One region of the Geobacillus sp. YF-1 genome, then DNA from elsewhere that is predicted to be linked to it. Evidence: a T-box and tRNA genes for the amino acid it is inferred to sense, from the RefSeq annotation. Region 1 holds a T-box; the other holds one or more tRNA genes.
What was found. A T-box is a leader RNA that pairs with one kind of tRNA and senses whether it is charged. The one in region 1 lies ahead of alaS (alanine--tRNA ligase), so its partner is inferred to be a tRNA-Ala.
Positions count from the first base shown of each region.

Region 1 (16,526 bases):
GTCCCACGTGCTTGTTGCCATGTGCGGAAAAGAGTCGGAGCGCATCCGCTCGTCCGTGCGTTTTAGCTTCGGACTCGGCAATACAACGGAGCAAATTGAGCGGGCGGCGGAAGAAACGGTGAAAATTGTGAAGCGGCTCACAAAACGCTGAAGAGGGGGTGGAGCGCATGAACAAAGCGCCGCATGAAACGCGCGTTGTCGTCGGCATGTCCGGCGGGGTCGACTCGTCAGTCGCTGCGCTATTATTAAAAGAACAAGGATATGATGTGATCGGCATTTTTATGAAAAACTGGGATGACACCGATGAAAACGGCGTTTGCACGGCGACTGAGGATTACGAAGACGTTGTGCGCGTCTGCAACCAAATCGGCATCCCGTACTATGCAGTCAACTTTGAAAAGCAATATTGGGACAAAGTGTTTACGTATTTTTTGAACGAATACAAAGCGGGGCGCACCCCGAACCCGGATGTGATGTGCAATAAGGAGATTAAATTCAAAGCGTTTTTGGAACACGCCATGTCGATCGGCGCCGATTACGTCGCCACCGGCCATTACGCCCGCGTCGAGTTTCGCGATGGCGAATATAAAATGCTCCGTGGAGCTGACCCGAACAAAGACCAAACGTATTTTTTGAACCAGCTCGGCCAAGCCCAACTGTCAAACGTGATGTTTCCGATCGGCCACTTGCACAAAGCGGACGTGCGCCGGATCGCGAAAGAAGCCGGGCTGGCTACCGCTGGGAAAAAAGACAGCACCGGCATTTGTTTTATCGGCGAACGTGATTTCAAAGAATTTTTGAGCCATTATTTGCCGGCCCAGCCGGGAGTGATGAAAACGCTCGACGGCGAAGTGAAAGGGCGGCATGACGGGGTGATGTATTACACGATCGGCCAGCGCCATGGCCTTGGTATTGGCGGCAGCGGCGAACCGTGGTTTGTCGTCGGCAAAAATGTGCGCGAAAACGTGCTGTATGTCGCCCAAGGATTTGAAAACGACTATTTGTATTCGACCTCGCTAAAAGCGGTCGATGTCAACTGGGTGTCTGACCGCAAGCCGGAAGCGCCGTTCCGCTGCACGGCGAAGTTCCGCTATCGTCAGCCCGATGTCGGCGTGACGGTCCACCCGCTTTCAGACGGCAAGGCGGAAGTCGTGTTTGATGCGCCGGCGCGGGCGGTGACGCCGGGGCAGGCGGTCGTGTTCTACAACGGCGAGGAGTGCCTTGGCGGCGGCACGATCGATGAAGTGTTCCGCAACGGTGAAAAGCTTTGGTATGTCGGCTGACCGCTAAGCTGCCGCACCGGCGGTGAAAGCCCTAACCCGGCTTGGGGTTGGGGTGTTTTTGCAATTGCTCGAAAAAAACGAACGTATGTGCTAAACTATAGTCAGGAGGGATGAGCGGTGGCGGATTGGAATGAACAAGGGCTTGCGCATTTGCGCGCCGGGGAGTACGAAGAAGCGCTCCGCTGCTTTTCCAAAGCGGTGGACGATCGCCCGGACGACCCGACCGGCTACATCAACGTCGGCACCGTGCTGGCCGCCGCCGGCGAAGAGGAGAAAGCGCTCGCTTTCTTCCAGCAGGCGCTTTGTCGCGATGAACGGGCCGCGGCCGCTTACTATGGCATCGGCACGCTCCACTATCAGCGCGGGCGGTTTGCCGAGGCGAAAGACATGTTTGAACGGGCCCTCGGGCTGGGGCTCGATGACGCCGACACGCATTTTATGCTCGGCATGTCGCTATGGCGGCTCGAGATGCCGCGGCTCGCTCTTCCGTATTTGCAGCGGGCCGCCGAATTGAACGAAGGGGATGCCGAAGCGTTCTTTCAGCTCGGCCTTTGTTTGGCGGCGCTCGACTATGTTGACGAGGCGAAGCGCTGCTTTGAAAAAACGTTGGCGCTAAAGCCGCACCATGCCGACGCCTGCTACAATTTAGGGGTCATTTATGCGAACAAGGACGAGCCGGCTGCCGCCCGCGATTGGTTCGCCGCCGCGTTGGAGGCGAAGCCAGACCACGTGCTGGCGGGGTATGGAAAGAAAATGATGGAAAAGCGGCTTTCGCCGTAAAGGCAGGGGATCGCTGTTGCAAGAGCAGCAAACGCTGGCCATTGAGGGGTGCACCTTTATTAAAGGAACGTGCATATCCCTCATTTTCCATAACGAAGAAACGCTTTACACCGTTGTCCGCATTCGCGTTGAGGAAACGAACGAAGCGCCGGTTGAAGAGGAAGTGATCGTCACCGGCCATTTCCCGCGGATCAGCGAGGGAGACGTTTATGTGTTTTATGGTCAATTCCGCCATCATCCGCGCTTTGGCCGCCAGTATGCGGCGAGCCAGTTCCGCAAACAGCTTCCCAACACGAAAGAAGGAATCATTCAGTATTTATCAAGCGGCTTGTTTAAAGGGATCGGCAAAAAAACGGCTGCAGCCATCGCCGAAGCGCTCGGCGAGCAGGCGATTGCCGTGATTTTGCGCGATCCAGCGGCGCTCGAGCGCATTCCGAAACTGTCCAAACAAAAGGCCAAGCAGCTGTATGAAACGCTCCGCGCCCACGAAGGGCTTGAGCAGACGATGATCACCCTCGCTCAGCTCGGCTTCGGCCCCCAGCTGGCCATGAAAATTTACCAAGCGTACGGCGAGGAAGCGATCGAAATCATCCAAGCCAATCCGTATCAGCTCGTCGAAGACATTGAAGGGATCGGGTTCGGTCGCGCCGATGAGCTTGGGCGGCAGCTCGGCATTTCCGGAAGCCACCCGGCTCGGCTGCGCGCCGCTTCCTTGTTTGTCCTCGAGCAAGTTTGCCTGCAGGAAGGGCATGTGTACATGGCCGAGAAAGAGCTGGCCGGCCGCATTGCTGAACTGCTGGATGGCCGGCCGAGCGGGGCGGTCGACGGACAAGCCATTCAACGGACGCTGCTGATGTTGAGTGAAGAAGGAAAACTGGTCGTTGAGCAAGGCCGTTGTTATCTCCCGTCGCTTTACTTTGCCGAAAAAGGCATCGTTTCCAACGTCAAGCGGCTGCTCCGGCAAACGGCGGTGCCGTTTGCGGAATCGGAGTTTTTGCTGGCGCTCGGGGCGCTTGAAGAGCGGCTTGGCATGCAGTACGCGCCCCAGCAAAAAGAGGCGATTCAGCGGGCGCTTTCCTCCCCGTTGTTCATTTTAACCGGCGGTCCGGGCACGGGAAAAACAACGGTCATCAAAGGGATTGTCGAGCTGTTCGCCGCTCTTAACGGCTTATCGTTAGATCCGGCCCGCTACCAGCAAGGCGAGCCGTTCCCGGTCGTGCTCGCCGCCCCGACCGGACGGGCGGCCAAGCGGATGAGCGAGGCGACCGGCCTGCCGGCGGCGACGATTCATCGGCTGCTCGGTTGGAACGGAGTGGAAGGGTTCAGCCGCGATGAACATGAACCGCTTGCCGGCAAGCTGCTTGTCATCGATGAAATGTCGATGGTCGACACATGGCTGGCTAATCAGCTGTTCAAAGCGGTGCCAAACGGCATGCAAGTCGTGCTGGTCGGCGATGAAGACCAGCTGCCATCCGTCGGGCCCGGCCAAGTGCTGAAAGATTTGCTCGAGTCCGGCGTCGTTCCTTCGGTGCGGCTGACAGACGTGTACCGTCAGGCGGAAGGATCGTCGATCATCGAGCTCGCTCATGAGGTAAAGCGCGGCGCCGTGCCGCCCGATTTGACTGCGCCAAAGGCGGATCGCTCGTTCATTCGCTGCCGCGCCGGCCAAGTCGTGGATGTCGTCCGGCAAATCGCGGACAATGCGCGAAAAAAAGGCTTTTCGGTCAAAGATATTCAAGTGCTCGCCCCGATGTACCGAGGCCCGGCCGGCATTGATCGGCTCAACAAAGCGCTTCAAGAGCTCTTCAATCCGCCATCCGCCGGGAAGCGGGAACTGGCGGCCGGCGAGGTGGTGTACCGCGTCGGCGACAAGGTGCTTCAGCTCGTCAATCAGCCGGAAGACAACGTGTTTAACGGCGATATCGGCGAAGTCGTTGCCATTTTTTACGCGAAAGAGAACACCGACAAGCAAGACTTGCTCGTTGTCTCGTTTGACGGTGTGGAAGTGACCTACACCCGGCAAGAGCTGTCGCAAATTACCCATGCGTACTGCTGCTCTGTGCATAAAGCGCAAGGAAGCGAATTCCCTATCGTCATTTTGCCCGTCGTGAAAAGCTACTATCGGATGTTGAAGCGGAACTTGCTGTATACAGCGGTGACGAGAAGCAAACAATTTTTGATTTTATGCGGCGAAGAGGAAGCGTTTCGGGCCGGCGTCGCCAAGCAGAGCGACGGGGCGCGGCGGACGGCGCTGGCGGAAAAGCTGACGGCGGCGATGGCGCCGGTTGTCGAGGTCGAACTGCCGCTTGAGGATGCGAACGTCGGAATGGAAAACGTTACGCCGTATGACTTTATGAGCGATGAGTCAAGCTAAAGGTGGCTGGAAAGGTGGGAGAGCGATGCGAACGTTTTCCGACATGAAAGGTCTTCCCATTTACGAACAAGCGACAGGGAAAAACGTCGGAACGATCGCGGATGTTTGGTTTACCAGCCACGGCACGGTGCAAGGGTTTGTTGCCGAACAGCGCGGCTTGTTTGGCCGCCGCCGCTATTTGCCGCTTGCGGCCGTGCGAGCGCTGCAAAACGATCGAATGCTCATCGACGACGCGCGAAGTTTCCAGCCCTTGCCTTCCTCTGACAGCGGCCACTCTCTTTACGGTGAACGAGGCATCGCCGGCAACATGGTTGTCGCCGCCGACGGGACGACGATCGGATTGTTAGATGACGTATATTTCGACGGGCAATGGGGCAGAATTGATGGATACGAGATCAGTGAGGGATTTTTTTCCGATTTGACAGAAGGAAAGAAGCGAATGCCGCTTGCCCCGTTCACGGCGAAAGAAGGGGTTGTGATGGTGGACACAACAAAGTAAGGAGAGTGGCTGTCGGTGCTCATTTGCCCGAACTGCAAACGAAAAAATTTAGGAAAAATCGGCGTCAACCAATATTATTGCTGGGATTGTTTCATCGAGCTTTCCGTCTCGAAAGGAGTCATCCATGTCCATCAAGTGGAGGAGGACGGGACGTTAAGCTCTCTTGATGATTTGTTCGACGATTATGAGCGCACGATTCAACTTTAGGGGGGACAGTCATGAACCGGACGATGACATCGCTGTTGGCTGTCGGGTTGGGTGTCGCCGCGTATCAGTTGGCCCAGCGCAACAACTGGATGAACGGGCGCACGATGCGAAAAATGCGCCGCCGCTTGATGCAGGCGATCCGCTGACGGCGTTGCCGCCCTCGCCTTGCGCGGGGGCGGTGCTTTGTGATTGTCAAATAGTGCCAAAGCGCTAAAGGCATATTCCTGCCCGCATCCCCTACACTAAACGGTAGGAGGTGTGGTGATGGGGGAGCAACAATGGCAGTCGTTCTTCCGCATCGGCAAATGGCTGTTGGTGACGGCGATCGTCTATTTAATCGTCCGGATGAAAAGCGTTTGGTGGCCGGTGATCGATTTTGCCGCCACGGTGTTGACGCCGTTTTTGCTGGCGGCGTTTATCACGTATTTGCTGCACCCGCTCGTTGAATATCTTCATGGCAAAGGGGTGCCGCGGGCGCTTGCCATTTTGCTCATTTATTTGCTGTTTTTTGGCTCGGTCGGCTACGGCTTGTACCGCGGCATTCCGGTTTTGATCGCCCAGCTGCGCGCGTTGGACGAACAGCTGCCCTCGCTGATGAATACATATCGCCAATGGGTGCGCCACATTCACGATGAAACATCGACATGGCCGATGGAAGTGCATACGCGGGTGGAAACGATGCTCGCTGAGCTGGAGCGGGCGGCCGCCTCGGCGGTCGAGATGGCGATTCGCGCCATGAAATCGCTGATCAGCTCGGCGGCGACGTTCGTGCTGATCCCGTTTATTGTGTTTTACATGCTCAAGGACGTTGAGGTGCTGAAAAAAGCCGTTTGGTATTTGACGCCAAAGCGGTGGCGCGAACCGGGGCTGGCGTTTTTACAAGACGTTGACGAGTCGCTCGGCGGTTACATCCGCGGCCAGCTCTTTGTCTGCGCGGCGATCGGTTCGGCCGCGGCGCTCGGATTGTGGCTTGCCGGCATGGACTATCCGCTTTTGCTTGGGCTCATCATCGGGATGACGAATATCATCCCGTATTTCGGGCCGCTGATCGGCGCCATTCCGGCCGCCATTTTAGCGGCGACCGTATCGCTCAAAATGGTCTTGGTGGTGCTGGTCATCATTTTCGCTTTGCAGTTTTTAGAAGGCAACGTGTTGTCGCCGCTGATCGTCGGCAAAAGCGTGCACATGCATCCGCTTGTCATTATGCTCGCGCTGTTTGCCGGCGGTGAGCTCGCCGGCGTGCTCGGCCTCATCCTCGCCGTTCCGACGGCGGCGGTGCTGAAAGTGGCCATCGTCCATTGGAAGGAGCGCTATGCCTTGCATTGACAAACGAGCGGTGCTTGTCTATAATTTTTCAATGTAAAAGCGAATACATAACGCGATGACGGATCGAGTATGTTGCAGTCCATCTTAACGCGCGGGCTCGCGCACAGAGAGGAATTTCCGCGGCTGAAAGAAATTCCAGATGAAGGGCAACAGAAGGCTAATCCGGAGCGCAGGCAAAACCTGACGCAAGGCTGCGTTACGGCCAAAGAGGTGATGGGCGTTTTTCGCCCATAAACAGGGTGGTACCGCGAGCACAACTCTCGTCCCTGCAGGGGATGGGAGTTTTTTTATATAAAAAGGCGAAAGGGGAGGATCATCATGAAAAAGCTGACATCTGCCGAAGTGCGGCGCATGTTTTTGCAGTTTTTCCAAGAAAAAGGCCATGCGGTTGAACCGAGCGCCTCGCTCATTCCTGTCGACGATCCGTCATTGTTATGGATCAACAGCGGCGTCGCGACGCTGAAAAAATACTTTGACGGGCGCATCGTTCCCGAGAATCCGCGCATTTGCAATGCGCAAAAATCGATCCGCACCAACGACATCGAAAACGTCGGGAAAACGGCGCGCCACCATACGTTTTTTGAAATGCTCGGCAACTTTTCGATCGGTGATTACTTCAAGCGGGAAGCGATCCACTGGGCGTGGGAGTTTTTAACGAGCGAAAAGTGGATCGGCTTTGATCCGGAACGGCTGTCCGTCACCGTCCATCCGGAGGACGAGGAAGCATACAACATTTGGCATAACGAAATCGGCTTGCCGGAAGAACGAATCATCCGCCTCGAAGGAAACTTCTGGGATATCGGCGAAGGCCCGAGCGGTCCGAACACGGAAATTTTCTACGACCGCGGCGAGGCGTTTGGCAACGATCCGAACGATCCGGAGCTGTACCCGGGCGGGGAAAACGACCGCTATTTGGAAGTATGGAACTTAGTGTTTTCCCAGTTCAACCATAACCCGGACGGCACGTACACGCCGCTGCCGAAGAAAAACATCGACACCGGCATGGGGTTGGAGCGGATGTGCTCGATTTTGCAGGACGTGCCGACGAACTTTGAAACCGACTTGTTCTTGCCGATTATCCGCGCTACCGAACGAATCGCCGGCGAGCGGTATGGCGACGATCCGGACAAAGACGTCGCCTTTAAGGTGATCGCCGACCATATTCGCGCCGTGACGTTTGCGATTGGCGACGGGGCGCTGCCGTCGAACGAAGGGCGCGGCTATGTATTGCGCCGCTTGCTCCGCCGCGCGGTGCGCTACGCGAAACAAATCGGCATTGACCGCCCGTTTATGTACGAGCTCGTGCCGGTTGTCGGCGAAATTATGCACGACTACTATCCGGAAGTGAAAGAAAAAGCCGATTTTATCGCTCGCGTCATCCGCACGGAAGAAGAGCGGTTCCACGAAACGCTTCATGAGGGGCTCGCCATCTTGGCGGAAGTGATCGAAAAGGCGAAAGCGCAAGGAAGCACCGTCCTTCCGGGGGAAGAGGCGTTTCGCTTGTATGATACGTACGGCTTCCCGCTCGAGCTGACGGAAGAGTACGCCGCCGAGGCAGGTATGACGGTCGATCACGCCGGTTTTGAGCGCGAGATGGAGCGCCAGCGCGAACGGGCCCGCGCCGCTCGCCAAGACGTCGATTCGATGCAAGTGCAAGGCGGCGTGCTCGGCGATTTGAAAGACGAAAGCCGGTTTGTCGGCTACGATGAGCTTGTTGCCTCGTCGACGGTCCTCGCCATCGTTAAAGACGGACGGCTTGTCGAGAAAGTGAAAGCCGGTGAAGAGGCGCAGATCATCGTCGATGTGACGCCGTTTTACGCCGAAAGCGGCGGTCAAGTCGCCGACCAAGGCGTATTTGAAAGCGAGACCGGGAGAGCGGTCGTCAAAGATGTGCAAAAAGCGCCGAACGGCCAGCACCTTCACTCGATTGTCGTCGAGCGCGGCGCGGTGAAAAAAGGAGCCCGCTATACGGCGCGCGTTGATGAGGCGAAGCGGGCGCGCATCGTGAAAAACCATACGGCGACCCATTTGCTCCATCAGGCGCTCAAAGACGTGCTCGGCCGCCATGTCAACCAAGCGGGGTCGCTCGTCGCTCCGGATCGGCTGCGCTTTGACTTCACCCATTTTGGCCAAGTGAAGCCGGACGAGCTCGAGCGCATCGAGGCGATCGTCAATGAACAAATTTGGAAGAGTACCCCAGTTGACATTTTCTATAAACCGCTTGAGGAAGCGAAAGCGATGGGCGCGATGGCGCTGTTTGGCGAAAAATACGGCGACATTGTCCGCGTCGTCAAGGTCGGCGACTACAGCCTCGAGCTGTGCGGCGGCTGCCATGTGCCGAATACAGCGGCCATCGGGCTGTTTAAAATCGTCTCTGAATCCGGCATCGGCGCCGGCACGCGCCGGATTGAAGCGGTGACCGGAGAGGCGGCGTACCGTTTGATGACCGAACAGCTCGCCATTTTGCAAGAGGCGACGCAAAAATTGAAAACAAGCCCGAAAGAATTGAATGCCCGTCTTGACGGACTGTTTGCCGAACTGAAAGAGCTCGAGCGCGAAAACGAATCGCTTGCCGCTCGCCTTGCCCGTATGGAAGCGGAGCACCTCGCCCGCCAAGTCAAAGACGTCGGCGGCGTGCCGGTGCTGGCGGCGAAAGTGCAGGCGAACGACATGAACCAATTGCGGGCGATGGCCGACGATTTGAAGCAAAAACTCGGCACGGCAATCATCGTGTTGGCGGCGGTGCAAGGCGGCAAAGTCCAATTGATCGCTGCGGTGACCGATGACTTAGTGAAAAAAGGATATCACGCCGGCAAGCTCGTCAAAGAAGTGGCTTCCCGCTGCGGCGGCGGGGGTGGCGGACGCCCGGATATGGCGCAGGCCGGAGGAAAGGACGCGGACAAAGTCGGGGCAGCGCTTGATTACGTCGAAACGTGGGTCAAATCCATTTCCTAAATGGCGCGGATCGTGTACAATGGATGTAAGATGGAGGAATGGCCCGAATCAAGAGCGAGGTGGAGACGGTGAGCTCGTTTGATCAAACGATGCAGTTTCATTTTCCGGAAGAGCCGGCTGAAACGAACGTTCGCGAAGTGCTGCTGACGGTGTATGAGGCTTTGCAAGAAAAAGGCTACAACCCGATCAACCAAATTGTCGGCTACTTGTTGTCCGGCGATCCGGCTTACATCCCGCGCCATAACGACGCGCGCGCCCTCATCCGCAAAATCGAGCGCGACGAATTAATCGAGGAATTGGTGAAATTCTATTTACAGGGACAACGAAAGGACTGACCGATGCGAACGTTAGGATTGGATCTCGGCACGAAAACGCTCGGCGTGGCGATCAGCGACGAGCTTGGCTGGACGGCTCAAGCCTTGGAGACGATCGCCATCGACGAAGAGCGCGGCGACTACGGCTTAAAGCGGCTGCGCGCCATCATCGACGAATATGGCGTCGATGCGATCGTTGTCGGCTGGCCGAAAAACATGAACGGCACGCTTGGGCCGCGCGCCGAAGCGAGCGAGCGGTTCGCCGCCAAGCTGCGCGAGGAGTTTTCTTTGCCGGTCGTGCTTTGGGACGAACGGCTGTCGACGATGGCCGCCGAACGGATGCTGATCGCTGCCGATGTGAGCCGGAAAAAACGGCGGAAAGTGATCGACAAAATGGCGGCGGCCGTCATTTTGCAATCGTACTTGGATAGGAAACGATGAAGGGGAGGCCAATCACAATGGAACATGGAGACCGCCATATTACCGTTGTCGACGAACAAGGCAACGAACAGCTCTGTGAAATTTTGTTTACGTTTGAATCCGACGATTTCGGGAAATCGTACGTGTTTTACTATCCGGTCAGCAAGGAAGCGGAAGATGAAAACGGCGAAACGGAAGTGCACGTGTCGGCGTTTATCCCTGCTGACGAAAATCAAGAAGGGGAACTGCTTCCGATTGAAACGGAAGAAGAGTGGGATATGATCGAAGAAGTGTGGAACACGTTTTGTGCTGAACAAGAAGATGAAGAGGAATGATCCGAAGCGGCTGCCTAAAGGCGGCCGCTTTTTTGTCGGAAAAAAGGGCGAAAGATGCAAAAACTTGTAGTATAATATGACCGATGGACGGGAAAGGAGGCGTGCTATGGGGGAAAAGCATTGGACAGGGAACGAGGGGCGACGTGGGCGAAAACGGATGTTGATCGCAGGCAGCGTTTTGCTGGCGCTGGTTGTGTTGATCAGTGCCGGCAGCTTTCTATATATTCGCTTGGCGCTCAAACCGGTCGATCCTCATGATCACACCCCGGTTCATGTCTCGATTCCTGTCGGTTCATCGGCGACAGAAATCGCAGAGCGGCTCGAACAAAAACGGCTCATTCGAAGCGCTAGCGTGTTTCGGCTTTATGTCCGTTGGAAACGCGAGCCCGGGTTTCAAGCCGGAGAGTACGAACTGACGCGGGCCATGCCGATGACGCGCATCATAGCGCTGCTGCAAACGGGGAAATCGTTGAAAGTCGGCTTGAAATTGACGATCCCCGAAGGGTCGCAGCTTGTACAGATTGCCGATCTCATCGCCGCGCGAACGGGATACAAAAAAGAAGACGTCATGAAGCAGCTGAACGACCGCGCGTACATCGAGCAGTTAATGAAAAAGTATCCGCGTGTCATAACGAAAGACGTATTCCATCCGAACGTTCGTTATCCGCTGGAAGGTTATTTATTTCCAGCCACCTATGTATTCGCTGACAAAAAACCGCCGCTTTCTGAGATCATTGAAACGATGGTCGCCAAAACGGCAGCGGTGCTTGCTTCGTACGAAGAGGAAAGAGGGGAACGGAAGCTGTCGCCGCACCAGCTGCTGACGCTTTCCTCTCTGATCGAAGAGGAGGCGACAGAAAAAGCCGACCGCAAAAAAATCGCCAGCGTCTTTTACAATCGGCTGCGCCTAGGCATGCCGCTGCAAACCGATCCGACGGTTTTATACGCGCTTGGCAAACATAAAGCGCGCGTGTTTTACAACGATTTAAAAGTTGATTCGCCATACAATACGTACCTTCATAAAGGGCTGCCGCCAGGGCCGATCGCCAACGCGGGCGCAATGTCGATTGAAGCGGCGCTTGAGCCGGCGCAAACCGATTATTTGTATTTTTTAGCCACCCCCACAGGCGATGTCATTTTCACGAAAACGCTGGCCGAGCACAACCGGGAAAAGGCGAAGCATATTGGGAAACGATAGCGCAAAACGGAAGTTGCTGGCGGGTTAGGCGAAACGGTTTCGCTTTTCCGCCGAGTTATGGTAAGATAAAGAAAGTTGAACAGGGAGCGATAAGGGTCCGGTAGCGGCTCTTATTTGGAACGGATGGGCGCAGCACCTCGGGCCGCCGCTTGGCCCGGGGCGGGCGCTTTTCCGTTTGTTGATGGCAAGGAGCACAAGCCCGGCGATCGCTGCTTTATTTTCGCGACGGGGCGGGCGTTTTTCCGCTTGTTGATGGCAAGGAGGGTTCCGTTTGCTGACTGATGAGGTCGTTTCGTACTTGCAGCGGCTGCGGCCGGCGTTGGATGCGGATGTGGAACAGATCGAGCGCGAAGCCCGCGAACAGCGGGTGCCGATCATGGATTCGGTGAGCATCGAAACGATGTTGTTCGTGCTCAAGCTCGCGAAGCCGCGCCGCATTTTAGAAATCGGCACGGCGATCGGCTATTCGGCGATCCGGATGGCAAAAGCGCTGCCGGAGGCGCACATTGTAACGATAGAAAAAGACCGGGAGCGGTATGAGCGCGCCCGTTTTTATATGGAAAAGACCGATTGCGCCCAGCGAATTGAAGCGGTGTGGGGCGACGCCTTGGCGGTGACGGAGAAGGTGGCGTCGACCGCGCCGTTTGACGCGTTGGTGATCGATGCCGCCAAAGGGCAATATGAGCGCTTCTTTACGCTCTATGAGCCGTTTCTCGCTGAAGGCGGCCTCGTCATTACCGACAACGTGCTATTTAAAGGGCTTGTCGCCGCCGAAACGCCCGCGGGCAATAAGCGGCTTTGGAATCTCGCCCAAAAAATTCGCCGCTATAATGAGTGGTTGATGGCCCGGGGCGATTATGACACCGTCATCATTCCGGTCGGCGATGGGCTCGCGATATCGAAAAAAATGAGGTGAACGAGAAAATGAAAAAACCGGAATTGCTCGTCACGCCGACGAGCGTTTCCCATATTGATGAACTGGCGGAAGCCGGGGCGGACGCCATCATCATCGGTGAGCAGCGCTATGGCTTGCGGCTCGCCGGCGAGTTTTCCCGTTCGGATGTGGCCGCGGCTGTTGAAACAGCCCACCGGCGCGGCATGAACGTGTATGTGGCGATGAACGCCCTTTTTCATAACGACAAAGTGGACGAGCTTGCCGACTACGTGGCGTTTTTAGCTGGAGTCGGCGCCGATGCCATCGTCTTCGGCGATCCCGCGGTGCTTTTGACCGTCCGAGAAACGGCGCCGCACATGAACCTCCACTGGAGCACGGAGACGACAGCGACGAACTGGTATGCGTGCAACTACTGGGGGCGAAAAGGGGCGAAACGCGCTGTCTTGGCGCGCGAGCTGAACATGGACGCCATTTTGGAAATCAAAGCCCATGCTGAAGTGGAAATTGAAGTGCAAGTGCACGGCATGACGTGCATGTACCAGTCGAAGCGTTCGCTGATTGGCAACTATTTTGCCTATCAAGGAAAAGTGATGGAAATCGAACGGAAAAAGTACGAAAAAGGGATGTTCCTGTACGACAAAGAGCGCGACTATAAATACCCGATTTTTGAAGACGAAAACGGCACGCACATTATGAGCCCGAACGATCTTTGCATCATTGACGAACTGGGCGATATGGTGGAAGCCGGCATCGACAGCTTCAAAATCGACGGCGTTCTGCACACCGCGGACTACATTACGGAAGTGACGAAGCTGTACCGCCGCGCCATCGATTTATGTACGGAAGACCGCGAGCGCTACGAGCGAGAAAAAGAGAAGCTGCTGGCGGCCGTTGAAGCGCTTCAGCCGCCGCACCGCCGCATCGACACCGGATTTTTCTTCAAGGAAACCATTTATTGAGAAAAGGAGGGACACGTCATGCTTGTAAAAAATGACCGCATCTCCGAGATCGTTGACGGCAAGCGCGTCATCGTGAAAAAGCCGGAGCTGCTGGCGCCGGCCGGCAACTTGGAAAAGCTGAAAATCGCCGTCCACTACGGGGCGGACGCCGTCTTTATCGGCGGTCAAGAGTACAGCTTGCGCGCCAACGCCGACAACTTTACGATCGAGGAGATTCGCGAAGGGGTGGAATTTGCCAACCGGTACGGGGCGAAGGTGTACGTCACCGCCAACATTTACGCCCATAATGAAAACATTCCCGGCCTTGACGACTATTTGCGGGCGTTAGAGGAGGCCGGCGTTTCCGGCATCATCGTCGCCGATCCGCTCATTATCGAAACGGCGCGCCGGGTGGCGCCGAGGCTTGAAGTGCATGTAAGCACCCAGCAGTCGCTCACCAACTGGAAAGCGGTCCAATTTTGGAAAGAGGAAGGGCTCGAGCGAGTCGTGCTCGCTCGCGAAGTGAGCGCCGAAGAAATTCGCCAAATCAAAGAGAACGTCGATATTGAAATTGAGGCGTTCATCCATGGAGCGATGTGTTCCGCCTATTCCGGCCGCTGCGTGTTGAGCAACCATATGACGGCGCGCGACTCCAACCGCGGCGGGTGCTGCCAGTCGTGCCGCTGGGATTACGATTTATACCAGCTGTCTGACGGCCGGGAAATCCCGCTGTTTTCCGAAGGCGACGCCCCGTTCGCCATGAGCGCGAAAGACTTGAACTTGATCCGCGCCATTCCGGCGATGATTGAACTTGGCGTCGACAGCTTGAAAATTGAAGGGCGGATGAAATCGATCCATTACGTGGCGACAGTCGTCAGCGTCTATCGGAAAGTGATCGACGCGTACTGCGCCGATCCTGACCATTTTACGATTCGCGACGAGTGGGTGCGCGAGCTCGACAAATGCGCCAACCGCGAGACGGCGCCGTCGTTTTTTGCCGGCTTTCCCGACCATACGAACCATATGTATGGCACCCACAGCCGAAAACCGACGCACGAGTTCGCCGGCTTAGTGCTGGATTACGATCCGGAGACGGGCATCGCCACCATTCAGCAGCGCAACCATTTCCGGCCCGGCGACGAGGTCGAATTTTTCGGCCCGGAAATCGACAACTTTACCCAAGTGATTGAAACGATTTGGGATGAAGAGGGCAACGAACTCGATGCGGCGCGCCATCCGCTGCAAATCGTCAAGATGAAAGTGAAACGGCCACTCTTCCCGTACAACATGATGAGAAAGGAGAATTAGACGATGGGGAAGAAGCCCGTTGTCATCGGCGTCGCCGGCGGTTCCGGCTCCGGGAAGACGAGCGTCGCCAGGGCGATTTACGATCATTTCGGCGACCGTTCGATCCTTGTCTTGGAGCAAGATTTTTATTACAAAGACCAAAGCCATCTCCCATTTGAAGAGCGGTTGAAGACGAACTACGACCATCCGCTGGCGTTTGACAACGACTTGTTGATTGAACATATTCATAAGCTGCTTCGCTACGAGCCGATCGACAAGCCGGTGTATGACTATACGCTTCACACCCGCTCCCGTGAGGTCATCCGCGTGGAGCCGAAAGAGGTCATCATCGTCGAAGGCATTCTTGTGCTAGAAGATGAGCGGCTTCGCGACTTAATGGATATTAAAGTGTACGTCGACACCGATCCGGACATCCGCATCATCCGCCGCCTCCTTCGCGATGTGAAAGAGCGCGGCCGCACGTTTGACTCGGTGATCGAACAATATTTGTCCGTCGTGCGGCCGATGCACAACCAGTTTGTCGAACCGACGAAGCGTTATGCCGATGTCATCATTCCGGAAGGCGGACACAACACCGTCGCCATCGATTTAATGGTCGCAAAAATTCGCACGGTTCTTGAACAAAAATCAGTTTTATAATAACATAACAGAGACAAAACAATATATTATATAACAAGTAAGCGTACGAACAGCTGTTTTTCTGTTCGTACGTTTTACATAACGCAGAAGATAGAGGAGTGAGATGAATGGCGAATGAAAAGCAGTACCCGATGACGAAAGAGGGAAAAGAGAAACTGGAACAAGAGCTGGAGTATTTAAAAACGGTCAAGCGCAAAGAAGTGGTCGAACGCATTAAGATTGCGCGCGGGTTCGGGGATCTGTCGGAAAATTCGGAGTACGATGCAGCGAAAGACGAGCAGGCGTTTGTCGAGTCGCGCATTCAAATGCTTGAAAACATGATTCGCAACGCCGTCATTATCGAAGAAGATACGGAAAACCCGGATGTGGTCTCGCTTGGCAAATCAGTGACGTTTATTGAACTTCCGGACGGGGAAGAGGAGACGTACACGATCGTTGGCAGCGCGGAAGCGGATCCGTTCGAAGGGAAAATTTCCAACGACTCGCCGATCGCGAAGTCGCTTCTTGGCCGCCGCGTCGGCGATGAAGTGACGGTACAGACGCCGGGCGGGGAAATGATGGTGAAAATCGTCGCCGTCAACTAAGCGCGCTATGTTCGACCCGCAAAGCGGCCGCAGCGCGGAAAAATCGCCGCCCTAGGCACGTTTCAAATGAAAACACCTCGTCGAAACTGTTGATGAGGTGTTTTCTTTATGTGGAAGAAAAGGGCTATTGTCATGCTTGTCTTGATCGAAGCGGCGCTGTTTTTCATCGTGGGGCGGCTCGCGCAAATTCAGTTGATTGACACCGAATCGTTCGCGAATCATAATTTAATCGCCGAAAGCGTCGCCCAGCGCACACAGGAATTGGTCATCGATGACGGGCGCGGTTCATTTGTGGACCGAAACGGCAAGCCGCTGACGAAACGATCCGTACCGTCGCTTGTCTTATTTCCGTTTTTGAAGATGAGGCCATGGCCGATCGAACAAGTCGCCCGCGTGACCGGCGTTTCCGAAGAAGAAATCCGTCGCCAGCTCGAGCGGGCGGACGGCCCGTTCGTCTTAGAGAAAAACGGC
Region 1 covers NZ_CP199850.1:2,460,967-2,477,492, reverse strand. The annotation lists gene ACTVIM_RS12370 (cysteine desulfurase family protein) at 1-151, shown strand, start outside; gene mnmA (tRNA 2-thiouridine(34) synthase MnmA) at 168-1,283, shown strand; gene ACTVIM_RS12360 (tetratricopeptide repeat protein) at 1,401-2,063, shown strand; gene recD2 (SF1B family DNA helicase RecD2) at 2,080-4,437, shown strand; gene ACTVIM_RS12350 (PRC-barrel domain-containing protein) at 4,463-4,936, shown strand; gene ACTVIM_RS12345 (hypothetical protein) at 4,952-5,143, shown strand; gene ACTVIM_RS12340 (YrzQ family protein) at 5,155-5,289, shown strand; gene ACTVIM_RS12335 (AI-2E family transporter) at 5,408-6,469, shown strand; T-box leader at 6,516-6,740, shown strand; gene alaS (alanine--tRNA ligase) at 6,788-9,424, shown strand; gene ACTVIM_RS12325 (IreB family regulatory phosphoprotein) at 9,493-9,759, shown strand; gene ruvX (Holliday junction resolvase RuvX) at 9,763-10,179, shown strand; gene ACTVIM_RS12315 (DUF1292 domain-containing protein) at 10,197-10,493, shown strand; gene mltG (endolytic transglycosylase MltG) at 10,600-11,691, shown strand; gene ACTVIM_RS12305 (O-methyltransferase) at 11,963-12,607, shown strand; gene ACTVIM_RS12300 (peptidase U32 family protein) at 12,616-13,545, shown strand; gene ACTVIM_RS12295 (peptidase U32 family protein) at 13,564-14,832, shown strand; gene udk (uridine kinase) at 14,836-15,471, shown strand; gene greA (transcription elongation factor GreA) at 15,579-16,055, shown strand; gene ACTVIM_RS12280 (peptidoglycan D,D-transpeptidase FtsI family protein) at 16,164-16,526, shown strand, end outside.

Region 2 (16,526 bases), 440 kb from region 1:
AAAGAACATGTTCGCCCTTTTGGGCAAGCCAGGCTATGAGCAGCTGAAGGAAGAGTTGGAAAAACGGTTGAACTAGCCTCACGGTTTGCACGGCTGATTCGAACGGATGAGTGCGACCCGAACAACGCCTCTTCTCCTTTCACTAGGGGGAAGGGGCGTTAGTTGTTTTTCGCCCTTCTGCCTCGCTGACGGCGATCTGTTGAAGGAAGAGGGGGGCAGCTTGCTAGGTCCGTTGTTTTTACAGCTTTGCGGCCGGAACAAGTAGCCTGCATGGTCACGCGGCGGATCATCCATTGTTGTTTCGCCTCCCGTTAGGTTGAGAAAATCTGTCCATTTTTCGCCAAAAGGCAACGGCCAGATCAGGCAAATAATTGTTTCCAAACGGGAAACGATAAAAGGAAAGGAGGGGATTGTGGATGATTGAAATTCCGTCGAGGCTGGAAGGAAAACAGTTTTCGTTGCATCAGCTCGAGCAAACACTCAAGCCGCTCGGCTATGAGATCGGCGGCGGTTGGGAGTATGACCACGGCTATTTTGACTATAAAATCGCCGACCATTTAGGCTACCAATTTTTGCGTGTGCCGTTTCAAGCGGTCGATGGGCAGCTCGATTCGCATGGCACAACGGTCGAGCTCGGGCGTCCGTTTTTGCTTGCCCATAAATATCAGCGCGGCATCGATGATTTTGCGGATGTGGGCAACCTTACGGCGTCGTTCGACCAGTTTGCTGAACCGCAAGACCCGGATGCGACCGTTCCAGAGCCGTTGATTTCCGTCGGCAACGCGCTCGTTCAAGAGTTGGAGCGCCGCCTGCTCGATTAAGAAACGAGCACGAACAGGCGGTCGTCTTTTTCAATCAGGCGCTGCGGCCGGATGGATAGGCTTCCGCTATCCCCGCAAACGACGCCAAGCAGCGCGATGTGTTGGGCGAGCAGCTGCTGTTGGACAGCGGCGAACGGCTGGCCGATTTGCTGCTCGGTTGGAGGGAGAAGGCGCAGTGTTTGTTCACCGAAGCGGCCCAACATCCGTTCGAGCGCGCTAGCCGTTCCGGGCGAGTAGAGGCTAGCGGTCATGGCGGCGCTCGCCAACAAGTTAGTTTGGATCACTTCATCCGCTCCGGCGCGAAACGCGTTCGGGACATGGCGGGCGGTCAAGATTTCTACGATGGCATACACGGACGGATTGAGGCTCTTGGCGGCCAGCAATGCAACGATCGTATCGCGGTCGGCTTCCTCTTCCGTTTTATGCGGATCGGCGGTAATCAGCACAAAGCGGGCATGGCCGAGGTTCGCTTTTTCAAGGACAGCATCGTCGTGCGCCGCCCCTTTAATGAAGTGGACGGGAATGTGCGGAAGCGGATGGGACGGCACCGTGGCGTCAATGAGGACCACGCGCGACGGCGGGTCTTGTTCGGCCAAACGCAGCAGCATTTCCCGCGCCCGTTCGTTCCAGCCGACTATAATGATATGCCCGTGTTCTTTGTACGCTAGCTGTCCGTTCGTGTGTGCCGTTTCCCGCGTGGCGGCGGCAGCTGACACCGAGGCGAAATAGGCGCCGATAATGCCGGTGCCGACAGCAATCAGCACGATGGCCGCCAGTTTCCCAGCAACGGTTTCCGGAACGATATCGCCATAGCCGATCGTCGCTGCTGTCACGATCGCCCACCATACACCGTCAAACATCGTGCGGAACGTTTGCGGTTCAATGAGGGGCATGAACGCTCCAAACACGATGATCGTGGCGCTGGCCGTGACTAGCAACCGAAGGGCGGTTGACATTCGCCAATAGGAAACAAGCCAACTCCTTACCTTCATGTTCATCCCTCACTTCAGCGATTTCTTCTTTAGTGTGGACGGTTTTGGCATAACCATTCCTGTTTCTTCTCATACTAGGAAATGAACGATCCATGGAAAGGGGACCATCGGTTATGGACATGAACCGTGTGAAACAAATCGTTTCATCACCGGCGGATATTCCCGTTTACTACAACGGGGTGTCGGTCTGGATTGACGGGTATAACGAGGAAACGCAGATGGTGACCGTTCATTTGCGAGACGGTCGCCTTCATGAACGCCGGGATGTGCCAGCGGCTGAGCTGGAAGAAAAGGAAACAGCAGTCGACTGAGCAAATGGACGGCAAGCGCCGGTGCGGCGGCTTTCTTTTCGGGGCGCCGCCGCGATGACTTCGTTTTCCTTCTCATCGAAACAACGCGGAGCGTAACAGCGGTTTTCCGTCTCGAATCCGCCCTCGCATGACAAGAGGGTGGATTTTTGTGTTTTCTGTGAAAATTGCTGCACTAGCGCGTAATTTTTATCCACGGGTCGAGGGCAGGCCACGCTGCCCATGGATCTTTCTGTGAAAATGCCGGCCTGACGCGGATTTTTATGCCTAGGTGGAGGGTAGATCGCTGTCCATGGAAACTTTCCGTGAAAATGCAGGACCGGCGCGAGGTTTTCATCCCCGGGTGGAGGGCGGATCGCTTGCCTATGGAACGTTTCCTTGATTCTCGAACGATTGAATCCTAACGGCAGCTTAAACCGTAATGGAAATCGGGCGTTGGTACATGACAAAAGGAGGAGGTGGTGTGATAAGCTGGAATGCAAAGAAGATCGTTTGTCAGCGAGTGGGAATGAAACGGTGCTTTTCCGTTTCCAAGGAAGGGGATTCGTATTTTGACAAATGACTAATTGGTCAATTAGTATATAATTTGTGACCATATAGTCAAGAGGTGTGAAGCGATGAGGATGGACGTAAGGAGGAGAAACGGGTGAGGAGCATCATTCAATTTTCGCTTAACAACAAGCTCGCTGTTTGGATTTTGACACTTATTGTCGCCGTGGCTGGGCTGTATTCAGGAGTAGGTATGAAGCTTGAGACGATTCCGAACATCAACGTGCCCTTCATTTCCGTCTCGACAGTGTATCCGGGAGCGACGCCGGAGGAAGTGGATAAGAAGGTGACACAGCCGATTGAGCGGCAGGTGGAACATTTGGACGGCGTCACAGCGGTCCGCTCCTCTTCTTTTCAGAACGCGTCATTTGTGCAAATTGAATATGATTTTGGCAAGGATATGGGAACGGCGCAAAATGAAGTGAAAGAGGCGCTCAGTCATTTACAGCTGCCTGACGGGGTGCAAGAGCCGGACGTGTCGCGGATCAGCTTTTCGGCGTTTCCCGTCATCTCATTGAGCATTACCGACCGCCACCGCTCGCTGGCCGAACTGACGAAGATCGTCGAGCGTGAGATCGTCCCCGAGTTAGAGGGCATCGACGGCGTTGATTCGGTGGAGGTCGCCGGCCAACAAATGCAAGAAGTGAACATTCGTTTTGATGAACAGAAGTTAAAGCGGTATGGGCTGACTGAACAATCGGTCATCAATGTTATTCAAGCCTCGGCCGTTTCTCTTCCACTCGGCTTGTACACGTTTGGCGATACGGAAAAATCGGTCGTCATTGACGGTCGCATCGCAACGATCGACGACTTAAAAGCGCTCCGCATTCCGATCGTTTCGGGGGCTGGGGCGGCGCCGTCGCCGGTGGTTGGCGCCGAAGTCGAGGGTCGCGGGCAAGGAAGCGCGATCGACGGGCAAGCCGGGGGCCAAGGAGCTGCGGCTCTAGCGCCGGGTGCCGGTTCCGGTCCCCAAGGGCGGGATGCGCGAGGGGCGGAAAACAGCGCGGTTGGTCAAACGGGTCGATCTGCGGCTATTCCTTCCGTTCCGCTGAGCGAATTGGCTGAAGTGAAAGTCGTTGCCAAAGCCGAATCGATTTCGCGGACGAACGGCAAGCCATCGATCGGCGTGCAAGTGGTCAAGGCGCAAGACGCCAATACGGTGACGGTCGTCAACGCTGTTAAGGAAAAGAGCAAAGATCTTGAAAAACGCTTTGACGGCTTGCGCATTATCACGGTGTTTGACCAAGGCAAGCCGATTGAAGATTCGGTGAACACGATGGTGGACAAAGCGGTGTTTGGTGCGCTGTTTGCGGTCGTTGTCATCTTCCTGTTTTTGCGCAACATTCGCACGACATTGATTTCGGTCGTATCGATTCCGCTGTCGTTGCTGATGGCGATTTTGTTGCTGCGGGAGATGGATATTACTCTCAATCTGATGACGCTCGGCGCCATGACGGTGGCGATCGGCCGTGTGATAGACGATTCGATCGTCGTGGTGGAAAATATTTACCGGCGCATGACGCTGCCCGGCGAATCACTTAGCGGGAAAGAATTGATCGCTTCGGCCACGAAAGAAATGTTTATCCCGATCGCGTCATCGACGATTGTGACGGTTGCTGTCTTTTTGCCGCTCGGATTGGTCAAAGGAATGGTTGGTGAATTGTTTTTGCCGTTTGCCCTGACGATTGTGTTCGCCTTGCTTTCTTCGCTGCTTGTCGCCGTCACCGTTGTTCCGGCGCTCGCTCACTCGCTGTTTAGCAAGGGAGTTGCTGCGAAGGACGTTCGTGTGCGGGAGCGGAAACAGACGTTAGCGTTCTGGTACAAACGGGTGCTTCGCTGGTCGCTCGATCATAAGTTCATTGTCAGCGGCACGGCGGTGTTGCTTTTGATCTCCAGTTTATTCCTTGTTCCGCGTGTCGGCGTCAGCTTCTTGCCGTCTGACGAGCAAAAGATGATTGTCGTCACGTACAGCCCCGCCCCAGGACAAACGGTCGATGAAGTGGAGCGCATCGCCAAAGAGGTAGAATCGTTTTTTGAACAGCGCCAAGGGGTCAAAAACATTCAACTTTCTGTCGGCGGGGGCAATCCGATGAATCCGGGGCAAGATCACGCGGCGTTGTTTTACGTCGAGTATGACCACGATGTGAAACGGTTTGCCGAAGAGAAAGAACGGGTGATGAAGGCGCTTGATGAGCGCAAAGACAAAGGAGAATGGCAAAGTCAAGACGCCTCGAGTTCAGGGACATCAAACGTTCTCGAGCTAAACGTGTATGGAAGCAGCATGGAAGAAATTGAACCGATCGTTCGCCAAGCGGCCGATCTGTTGCGCGGCCATGAGGAGCTGGTGAACGTGAAAACGAGCATGGCTGCCCGCTTTGAAGAATATACGCTTGCCGCCAACCAGAACAAACTGAGCGAACTAGGGCTGACGGCGGCACAAGTGGCTGCCGCTTTGTCCGAAAAAGGTGGACGCCAAGCGATTGCGACGGTCAAGCAAGATGGTGAAGACCTCAGCGTCTACCTTGCCGATGAAAACAAGCGGTACGCGGATATTGCCGATTTGCTGGAGAACACGATCACGTCGCCGCTTGGTATCGAAGTGCCGATCAAAGATCTCGTGACGGTGAAAAAAGGGTATACGTACAGCGAAATTGAACGGGATGACGGACGAGTGCACGCGAGCGTGTCGGCGGAAGTAAAAACGAAGGATGTTGCAGCGGTGTCAGCGGCCGTACAGAAAGAACTCAAGCGACTCGACTTGCCGTCGGGAGTCGATATTCAGATGGGAGGTGTGACTGAAGACATTCAAGAATCGTTTACCCAGCTTGGGTGGGCGATGCTCGCTGCTGTAGCGATCGTTTATTTTGTATTAGTTGTGACATTTGGGGGCGGATTGGCGCCGTTTGCGATTTTGTTCTCGCTGCCGTTTACTGTCATTGGGGCCTTGCTCGCCTTGTTCGTTTCCGGTGAGACGATCAGCGTATCGGCGATGATCGGCATGTTGATGTTGATTGGTATCGTGGTTACGAACGCCATCGTTTTGATTGACCGTGTCATTCATAAAGAACGCGAAGGACTGTCGACGCGCGAGGCACTTTTGGAAGCGGCCGGTACGCGGGTGCGCCCGATTTTCATGACGGCGATTGCCACGATCGGCGCTTTGCTTCCGCTCGCAGTAGGAATGGAAGGTGGCGCGTTGATTTCGAAAGGGCTCGGAGTGACCGTCATCGGCGGGTTGACGAGCTCAACGTTGCTGACGTTAATCATCGTCCCGATCGTTTATGAGACGTTGATGAAATGGCGGAAAAAAAGGGCGTAAGGAAGCGGGGAGTCGGCCGTCTGGGGACGGATGGCGCGGCAGGTGGAGGAAGTCTTTTGCCCATCGGCGGCCGCTTCGCTTCCTTGCTCTGACGTCATCGGCTTCTTTGGGTGGCTTGTGTTGGTTGGATAGAAGAATGGGGGGTTCGCCACGCCACATCGGCTCGTGGGCGAAAACAAGAACGGCGTGAGTCTGGCCTGGCCACATTCACGCCGTTTTCGTTTTTGTGAGGGTTCGTCTTGGCAAGGAGGCTCGGTTGGCGAGTCTTTCGTTGCCTGTCGACTTTGTCGCCAGAAACGGGCAAGGTCGGCTAGAGAAATGGAATGGGCGGGCCCTTCGCCACGGTGCTTGGCTTTCCGACGAAACCAAAAACGGGACGCTTTTGCCGGGGTCGGAAATCCTCACGGCGGCTAGGCCGAGGAGTGACGCTTGGCGGCGCGGGCGATGCGCGCCGTCAGGAAGAGGGCGCAGGCGAAAAAGAGGACGTCATCGACCGCGTAGACGAGGCGGTCCCCACCAGCGGCCAACAGCGTGCTGCCGATCATCGGTCCGAACGCCATGCCCATATAGCGGAAAAAGTTGTACACGCCGATCGCCGTCGAGCGGTTCGCCTGAAAGACGTTCGTTAACACAGTGGTTTGCACCGGAAGCGAAAGGCCCAAAAATAAGCCGAACATGGCGATGGCAATAACGAGCAGCTCAAGCGACTGCCAGGCGGTGAGCAGGAAGAAAAAAATGGACGCTGTCGTCAAATACGTCGTCGTCAAGATGGTGCGCCGCTCCGGAAAGCGCCCTTGAAGCTGCTCGCCAAGAAAACTGCCGATCACAATCATCGACGACATGGCCAAATACACCGTTCCTTTTTCTTGCGCCGATAATCCGTAACGGTCGGTCAAAATGCCGGGCAAAAACACAAGAAAGTTGTAAAGCGAATAATACTGCATAAATCCGAGCAGCACGATCGACGACCCGGCGCGGTGGCGGAGCACCGAAGCGAAGTCGGCGAAGCGGAACGGGGTCGAAACGGCCGTTTCCGGCTTTGTCTCCTTCAGCAACAGGAAATTGCCGACGCCGACCAAGCCGCCGGCGGCCACCAGCGCCAAAAAGACGGCGCGAAACGGAACGTGTTCGGCCAAAAATCCACCGACGATCGGCCCGACGACAGGGCCAAGCGAGACCATCATTTGAAACGTTCCCATCGCCTTTCCCCGTTCTTTGCCGACAAATAAGTCGCCGATGACGGTGGCGGCGACGACCGATCCGGCTGCGATACCGACCGCTTGCCACGCGCGGCACAACAAAAGGGTGGCGATGGACGTCGAGAAAAAGCAGCCGAGCGAAGCGGCGACGTATACGCCAAGGCCAAAAAGCAGCACGGCGCGCCGCCCTTTTCGGTCGGTGAGCGGTCCGTAGACGATTTGCATCATCGCAAGGAAAAAGGTGAAAATCGAAATCGTCAAGTTGATCAAAAAAGAAGAAGTCGCGAACGCGGCCCTCACTTCTGGTAAAATAGGAGTGTAAATCGTTTGGGTGAACGGGCCGAGAAACGCGGCGAGCGACACAACATATACAACGAGCTGGCGTTTCATGGTTTTCTCCTTTCTTTCCCTGTGCATCGTTATGATTATACTCCCGCTGTTTCCGCTTTTGGAAACGAAATGCTTATGAAAAAAAGGTGGAGATGCAGGATGGAACGATGGTTGATTCGTGATGCAACGGCGGCGGATTTGCCGCACATTGTCCGCATTTATAACGAAACGATCCCGAGCCGGATGGTGACGGCCGATTTGGAGCCGGTGTCGGTGGAAAGCCGGAAAGCGTGGTTTGAAGCGCATGATCCTCACCATCGGCCGCTCTGGGTGGTGGAAGATGGCGGCGAGATTTGCGCTTGGCTCAGCTTCCAGTCGTTTTACGGCCGCCCGGCGTATCGCCATACGGCCGAAGTGAGCATTTATATTGCCGAATCACACCGCGGCCAAGGGTTGGGAACGAAGCTGCTCAAGCAAGCGGTCGACAAGGCGCCGGATTTGGAGATGAAGACGCTGCTCGGCTTTATTTTTGCCCATAATGAGCCAAGCTTGCGGTTGTTTGCCCGCTTCGGGTTTGAACGATGGGGCTATTTTCCGCGCGTTGCTGAGCTTGACGGCATCGAACGCGATTTGGTCATCGTCGGCAAGCGGCTTGTATAGAATCAATATAGACAGGGCAGTGATATACATGACGATGCAAAGAAAGAGGGAATGACATGAAGATGCAAAGAAAGAGGGAATGACATGAATGTGATGCCCATTCGACTGTTTACGATTCAAGACGGAGAAGGATTTGTCGCCGACGCGTTTCAATGTCCGGTGACCGGCAATTTGATTTACAAGTCATCCGGCACACCGTCGGTCATTGCCTACAGCGAACTGACCGATGAACAGATTGCGCGCTTGGAGCCATACGGCTTTCGCCGGCTCGAAGGGACACAAGGGCGGGCGGTGCATGAAGATGCTGCCGGCATTGAAGCGTTGCTTCCGAGGCAATGATTGACTTGGCTTTGTGGCGACGGAAGAAAGGGCATTTGGGTGAAAGGTGCGTTTTTGTAAAGCGGCGGAAACTCATTGGGGGATGAATATCATCGCCCTCCAGCGCCGGGTTTTCACGAACATCAGGGAGATTCGTTTTCCAGCCAAAAAGGCCGACCCAAAAGGTTGTCTGCCTTCAAGATCGGCACAACCGATCGAGCGGCAGAAGCAGTCAGCACGTAAAAGAGGGGATCCCGATCCTTTTGGGACACCCTCTCTTTGTCATCTCCTCAGCTGGCGGACGAGCCAATACACCGCTACGGCTGCTGCCGCGCCAAGCAATGGATAAAGAAGCGGAAGGCCGGATCGCTCGAAAGCGGCCGTGTCTTGTTCGCGGCTAGGCGCACGATCGGTTGGCTCCGTCTCGCTTTCGGTTTGCGGAGCTGTGTTCGCCGCCCCTTCCTGTTTTGTTTTCGAACGAGCCTGTTCATGTTTCGCGACAGACCGTTCACCGTACATGCCGATGCCGTTCCGTTTGGCTTCTTCAAGCGCCTTGCGGACGCGCGATTCATATTTGTAGCGGCCATAGTCGTAAAAATCTTCAACGAGTCCGGCCTTGGCGAGGTCTTCTTGCAGCAGGCGGCCGTTGACCCATACCCAGGCGAGCAGACGATGATATCGGTCAAACAGCGTATTTCCGTCCGTTTCAAGCACCACCTTCCCTTTTTGCAGGCGGGAACACGTAAACCGGCTCGCCTCTTTGCCATACGGCTCGATTTCAATCGTGCTTTCCGGTGTGTCGATGAACAAAAAGCGTGTCGTGTATACGCGGCCATTGACACGAAACTTGGCGGTGTCCCCGTCGATGCATTGAGTTAATGTTGCTTCGTATGTGCGGCCGAGCCGCAGCGAAACAGCGTTATCCTTCCCGCCGAGCGCGTGTCCGTCTAAGTCGATGCGTTCCGGGGTGAGCTTCCGTTTGCATCGCTCGTTGCTGTTATAGGTTTGAATGAGCTTGACCAACTCCGCTTTTGTTTTCGCCTGTTTGGCTAATGCTGTTGGTTCATGCAACACGTATGTGCAATCGCTGTTGCGGAAATGCCCACCTAGTTCGTCCAATGAGCCCGGATGGGCAGACACGGAGTCGGGCCATACTATCATCAGGCAAAGCAACAGAATGGCGATTTGCTTCAACGCTCTCCCTCCGTTTCGGCAACATTCCAGCTCGGTCGCCATGAAAGCGCATGACGATCTTGCGCTTTGAACGTAGTCTCCAGCCGTTTCTGTGATGTTCAGCGTGAAATCTACCTTGCCAAACAAGGGTTTCTCTGAATGGAGCTGTGACCTTCGCGACGGTTCAGCGTGCGCGGTGGAAGGCAAAATCGTCAAATACGGAAAAGCTCCATAGGCAGCGCGATCCGCCCTCCACCTGAGGATGAAAATCGGCGTCCGTTCGGCATTTTTGTAGAAGAGGCTGGTGATGTCATCGTGGATATGCCTTTACAATGAGAAAAACCTTGTTGTATCGGTCCTTCTTTCCGCGCATTCTCCCATTGATGAAGGCGCTCAGCCGTTTTTCACCAGCCTTAGAAAGCTCCATGGACAACATTTTGCCCTCCACCCGGGGGAAAAATGACCGCTGGCCGACGGGGGGTTCATGAAAAAACCCATTGTTACAAGGATTTTACCATATTGCTTTCCGATAAAATAGGACGATATAGGGCAATTGATAGGGCAATTGTTGATGGAGTTCGTCGACCATTCGTCAACAACCGCCTCAGAACGGAAAAAACCCTTGCTACGCAAGGGTTTTTCGATGGAGCATACCGGGCTCGAACCGGTGACCTTCGCGCTGCCAGCACGACGCTCTCCCACGCTTGTCAGTTACACTGCCCAAAATCCTTGAAAAACAGCTTCGTGTTTTATTCAAGCAAAAGTATAGCAAATAGCATTTATTATGTGAACATGACGGGCAATCCAAGAAATGATTTTTATAAAAGGGTGGGGTAAAATGACGGATGGGTGTGCATTTTGTAGTTGATATTTTTCTGTTTTTTATGATAACATAAATAGTGTCCGTAATGAAAAGTGTCATAAGAATGGGGCATTAGTTCAGTGGGAGAACGCTTCGCTGGCAGCGAAGAGGTCATCGGTTCGAATCCGATATGCTCCATATACATACTAGCAAAAGCGACAGTGATGTCGCTTTTTTTTATTTTTTCACTTCGTTGTTAACGTATAATGTTGATTTTTAATTAACGGGCAGGAATGTGGAAGAAGGACATTGTATAAATATAGTGGAATTTATTAGTAAGTTTGGGAGGGGGTACAATACATGGAGTTTTTTAAAAATATTAAGTGGTTTTTTGAAGAAATGCATGAGGCAAATAAAGAATTTGTGTCTGGTGTAAGGCAAGATATGAAGAAATTTAGAACAGACATGAAAGATATTGTAAAAGAACATAATCCTACTGTGGGTAAAGCGATTGAAGGAGCAGACAGACTTGCTCAAGCTATTGGTAACTTTATAAAGTCCAATCCTATCCCCGAAAGTACAACAGTGCCCGATACAAAGCTTATATTTCGAGATATAAAAGAATATAAAGAATTAAAAAGAGATTCTGAGTTAGAGTTGGCTGACCACTTAATAGCTAAACGAATAGAGTATGGAATAGGCTATACTCATCATGGTCTGTATATTGGTAACAATCAGGTAATTCATTATTCAGAAGGTGAAGTAAGGATAGATAGCTTAGAAGATTTTAAAAAAGATTGTGAAATCAGAGTTATTGATAGCGTGGCTACCTACTCTAAAGAAGAGATTATCAGTAGAGCATTTTCTAGGTTGGGTGAAAAAAGATATAATTTGGTTTTTAATAATTGCGAACATTTTGTAAACTGGTGCAGAAGTGGTGGTAAGACGACGGACAGTATATAGGGAATTTTTTGTTCAAAATAGAGCTTGGATGATACTGCATAATAAGATTAGGTGAAAGCCATTCTTTCGGGGATGGATTTTATTTTATGTTTTAGGGGAGTGTGAGATAAAAAAGAAAAAAGGAGTTAAGTATTTTTAGAAGGTAATTTATTCGTCATAAATTTTAAAAATACTAGAAAAATATCACATTTAAGAAATATTTATTAACCTACTTCATATTTATTGCTAAACGAAGCTATTATAAAGCAAATGAGTGATTCCGTTGCTGAAGAGTATGGTGTTTTAGAGAAATTAGAAAGTTATATGGATGATGCGGTTGATCATGCACTTAACTAACTTTTAAGGGAGGGATTTGAACGAAATAAGAGAGATTATCTCGGATAGTTAAGTAGTCATAAATTTAATAAACGTCTAGAAACAACTGAATTTTAAGAGTTGAATGGAAACCTAATTCATAATAATTACAACCGATTATGCGTAGTTGATTTTTAATAAGAGAGGAGGCGGTTCACCTTGAAGCCAAATCAAAAAGACTCAGTTGTTTCTACAAACACTCAGGTTCACATGACATCAGTTTATACGAGGAATAAGGGTACAAATAAGAGTGTAAAACGATCGTTTAGTTTTGTGATAAGTAATTTATTAATCAGCACTGTATTAATGGGAGCGTTAGGCATCTCAGGGGGTACGGTTGAGGCGGCTTCGTCTACTCAAACACCAACGCAAGTAGTGCAGGTGACTCAAAAATATCAAGATGATGCAACACTTTTAGCAAATGTAAACTTAGCGTTAGATGTTTTAAAGAAAAATGGTTTGACTTTGGCAACATTATCATTGTTACATTCTAGTTTGAAGGATATAGAGAATAAGGTAAATGCAAATCAGTTTACTTCAACCAATAATTTATATAAAACACTTGTATTAGCAGAATCAACATTATCTGGACTTTCGTATAATATTACGTTGGATGTTGGGAATGAATTTGTAGAATCGCTTACGGTTGTAAAGAGGTTAACACCGATATCGGTGTATATAGACGGGATACCGCAGTTTTATAAGCAACAGCCGATAGAGCAAAATGGTATAGTATTCGTTCCACTCAGAGATATTTATGAAAAGTTAGGAGCGAAAGTAACATCTGACACAAAGACGAACACGGTAATCATAACTAAAGGGAATACAGTGATTAAATTACCGAGAGGGAAAGATTTTGCGTATGTAAATGGAAAGTCGGTAAAGTTATCGGCAAAGATGTTTATAAAGAACGGGGTAACAATGATACCAGTTGATTTCTTGAAGGTGTCGTTAGGTTCTTCGGTAGAGTGGTTATCTGTACCGAAGGTAGTGGTGATCACGAGTAAAGCGCAGACGGTGGACGGGATAAAGGTATTGTACGGTGGTCACACATATGCTAGTAGGAATCAAAAAGAGTATGATACAGTGATGAAAATAGTAAGAGAGCATATATCAAAGGAATACGACAAGCTTGTTTTTGGCGAATCGAGGAACAAGTATTATTTAGAGTATTTAGATGGAGCTAGATTTAATGGTGACAAGAGAGACCGTTCAGAGCGAAATGTAGGATTGTATTTAGCACAAGGCAGTATAGGAGAATTAGTTAGTGCAGGTGTAAGTAAAGAAGGGGTAATCAGGGCATGGAAGACTGGATTTTTAGCAGGTACATTAGCAAGCGGTACAGTTGACCCAGGCGATGGGAAACCTCGTTCAGCCTATGACAATTTAGTTCGCAGAGTAAGTGATTGTGATGCACATGCGCAAGTATATTCGGCAGTATGGGATGCGATGGGATATAACACATTAATTATTGCAGGTTCAGGTCATGCAGATATGTTAGTACAGATTGAGGGACATTGGTTCAAACCGGGCGCAGGTTCTTTCCTGCGTGTAGACCTCAATGGTTCTTTAAAGAAAGGTGCTAAGATAATTTTTCAACCCACATATGGTCAAATAAAGTAAAGTAATCCAAGCATGAGGTTCGATGCATCAAAACATCGAACCTCATATTTTTTATATTTTTCAAGACATGGGTTCGATTTTAAGACTAGTTTGGGCATCTAGTTTATTTATATACGAGTACACACTAATGAATAAAAGGGAGTGAAGAACAATTATCAGTTTTACAAGCAATACAAAAAAGTTAGGAGGGATAAAAATGTTAAAAGTATCGAGTTCAGTTTTAGCATTATCATTAATATTTTCATCGGTTTCGACAGTGGCTTTAGCGAATAGCGATTCGGTTGTTACGGTGCAAGAAAACCAAGCAACTGAGCAACAGCGAACAGAGTCAGTGACAGTTGAATCTTCAGGAGTATCGACAACATCGGAAGTAAATAATCAGATTATATCGGATCAGTCAGCATCTAATGGTTTAGAAGGGGGACAGGATGCAGTTAATTCTCAAGAAGGAAATCAGCAAGTCACACCTCAGAAAGAAAATCAGCAGCCTCAACCAGAGGATCAACAAGTTACACCTCAACAAGAGAATCAACAATCTCAACCAGAAAATCAGCAAGTTACTTCTCAACCAAAGGATGAACAAGTTAAAGATCAAGTAGTAACGGACAAGTCAGGAAGAGTTGTAAAAGATGGGCTGTATGTAGACATTTACTACACACCAGAGCAATCCGAGAGCACATATATTCCAGAGTTCACATTAGAGCTTTGGTCTGTAAAGGAGAATAAATTAATTGGTACAGCGATAGCCAACAGTAAGAATTATGATCGTGAGTCAGGTGTATATCACTTAATGTTTAATCATAGGGGTTACAAATTAGGCGATGAGTTCGCTTTGATTCCTCGCAAGGCAGATAAGGTATTTAAGTACATCGAGTTTGTTGATGAAAAAGCATACAATGTGAAACCAAACACGTATTATAAATTCGGCATTAAGACTTTTGATTATTATGAAGGGGAGGAAGGTAAAGAGGTAGCAATAAGAGATTTAACTGGTACAAAATTAAGTCCAATTGGAGGAGCTCTTTACACCGACAATAATAAAGTAGGTTTAGCGTTAGTGGATGAGTCAGGCGCACCACTTAAGAAGTTTCATATTGAGATTAAGTTATCTGATAAGAAAGGGAGTTTGTCTTTAGTATCTGATGATAAAGGAATGGTGTGGGTTGACAGAGATAAATTAACACCGAAATTTTTGGTGTCATCGGAAGACAGAGTAGTAAGGGGCGGTATAAATGGTAAAGCGTTAATCGAGTTGCCTGTATCGGCAGTGACTGGTGGGCAGACTGGAGTATTAACGTATTCGGTAGTATTTGAGCATAAAAAAGAGCTTGGGGTAATTGATCTTAAACCAGAAGTGTCAGGCAACACGGATTTAAGCAAATCGTGGGCAGAAGCAGATATTAAATTAACAAATGGGAAAACAGTGATCACACAAACGGTAAATTTGAACACGCAAAAGATTTATGGTATTCCAGATGGGACATATAAAGTAGAAGTTGTTAAATCCAAATATGCAAATGTGAAATTAAGGACTTCAACAGTTACAGTAAAGGGCGGTACGGCATCTTTAGGTATAGTATTTTCACCTAAATATGTCTTAGAGGTTGATAAAGACGGTAAAGACTACAACTTTAGTGTAATCAATGTAGATAAAATCTCGAAAAAAGCATACAAGGGTAAAAGCAGTCAAGTTTTTGCGGTAGCACCCGGTGAATCGTATATGTTAAAGGATAATGACACTGGGAAAATAACGACAGTAGCGATTGATCTAAAGTCTTTTAAGACAAAGGTTGTATTAGGTGTAGGAGTTGTGTTTGGGGGTACTGTATCAACACCTCATACAGGAGATGATATTTATATCATGCTAGTGTTATTCATGCTATCGCTAATCGGGGCTATTGGCAGTTATGTGTTTTACAGGAAAAATGGCAAAATTTCCGCACCTAAAACAAAGTTGATGAGTATTTTATTAGTTGGTGCATTATTAACATCGATTTTTTCATCTTTTGCACCATTGAGTGTAGTAGCATCGGACACTAATATCGGAGGGACACCACCTGCGAAGGGTGGAGCGACAAGTGGTACACCTGCTGGAACATTCCAGACATCGGATCGAGTAGCAGTAGTACAAGTAGGTTTTATTCCAAATAAGTTAAAGGCTAATGGTGTAGGGATATTGAATTCTGAATCGAGTAAGCAAGACCTTCAAGATCCATTCAAATTCAACTATGATCATTTGTTATTCTACATGGCACCAAACAAGGTATCAGATGGATTATTCAGAAAGACGGGCTCAGGTGTAATAACATTTGAGAATAAAGGTTCAAGTAGCAGAGTTAAGACATTATATGGTAAAAACCCTTTATATAAAGGCAGTACAGGTGGTCAAAGTCGTGAAGAGTTAATGAAAAGGACTTTATCTTATGCAGATGTATCAAAAAACAGCGACAACGCATTTGTAAGTATTGTAGGTAATGCTTTATACAATATCGACCCTAAAAATCCGAACAGAACGTTAGCAGGACCAGGAATTGTAGGAGAGTCTTTCAGGGATATGTTAGAATGGTATGTTTTATCTATGGAGGGGTACGATAATGACGCATATGCTAAAGCAGCGTCAGATATGTTTAATGGTTATTTAGAGTTAATTAAAGCCAGAGGAATCTTAAAAGGTGAGCAGTATGATAAGTTTGAGCGTATGATGCGCGAAGCATACAGAAATAAAGAGGTAGTATTCTTTGCTCAAACATTAGTAGGGATCAGTGTAAAAGATAATGAGAGTCCGTTATCAAGGGATTATGCATTTATGTCGATTCATGATGCGACAGATTGGTATTTATGGGTTAGAAAAAAGGCTAGACCTACCGATAGCAAATTAAAGAAGTTATCAGCAAATAGAGAAGCAGAAGCTGTAACAAAAGGTGGAGCCAGTACGGAGGCAGATGGACTAAGGTCACCTTATAAAGAGAATGGTAATATACCGTTTACGTTCAGAACGTATGCTAGAGATAATTATGCGAGAACGTTAAAACCAATGAGTAAAAACGTACCGTTAACAGCAGATGTATCGAAGAACCCATTTGGTGGTTGGGGGTACCAACCTTGGGGTTATATT
Region 2 covers NZ_CP199850.1:2,904,179-2,920,704, reverse strand. The annotation lists gene ACTVIM_RS14465 (glucose-6-phosphate isomerase) at 1-76, shown strand, start outside; gene ACTVIM_RS14460 (YugN-like family protein) at 417-821, shown strand; gene ACTVIM_RS14455 (potassium channel family protein) at 818-1,813, opposite strand; gene ACTVIM_RS14450 (H-type small acid-soluble spore protein) at 1,927-2,124, shown strand; gene ACTVIM_RS14445 (efflux RND transporter permease subunit) at 2,768-5,989, shown strand; gene ACTVIM_RS14440 (MFS transporter) at 6,400-7,578, opposite strand; gene ACTVIM_RS14435 (GNAT family N-acetyltransferase) at 7,678-8,178, shown strand; gene ACTVIM_RS14430 (hypothetical protein) at 8,263-8,517, shown strand; gene ACTVIM_RS14425 (thermonuclease family protein) at 8,779-9,690, opposite strand; tRNA gene ACTVIM_RS14420 (tRNA-Ala) at 10,598-10,669, shown strand; gene ACTVIM_RS14415 (lecithin retinol acyltransferase family protein) at 10,832-11,434, shown strand; gene ACTVIM_RS14410 (copper amine oxidase N-terminal domain-containing protein) at 11,948-13,411, shown strand; gene ACTVIM_RS14405 (hypothetical protein) at 13,608-16,526, shown strand, end outside.
Region 2: it encodes a tRNA-Ala, which carries the amino acid that the T-box ahead of alaS (alanine--tRNA ligase) is inferred to sense. The anticodon was not compared.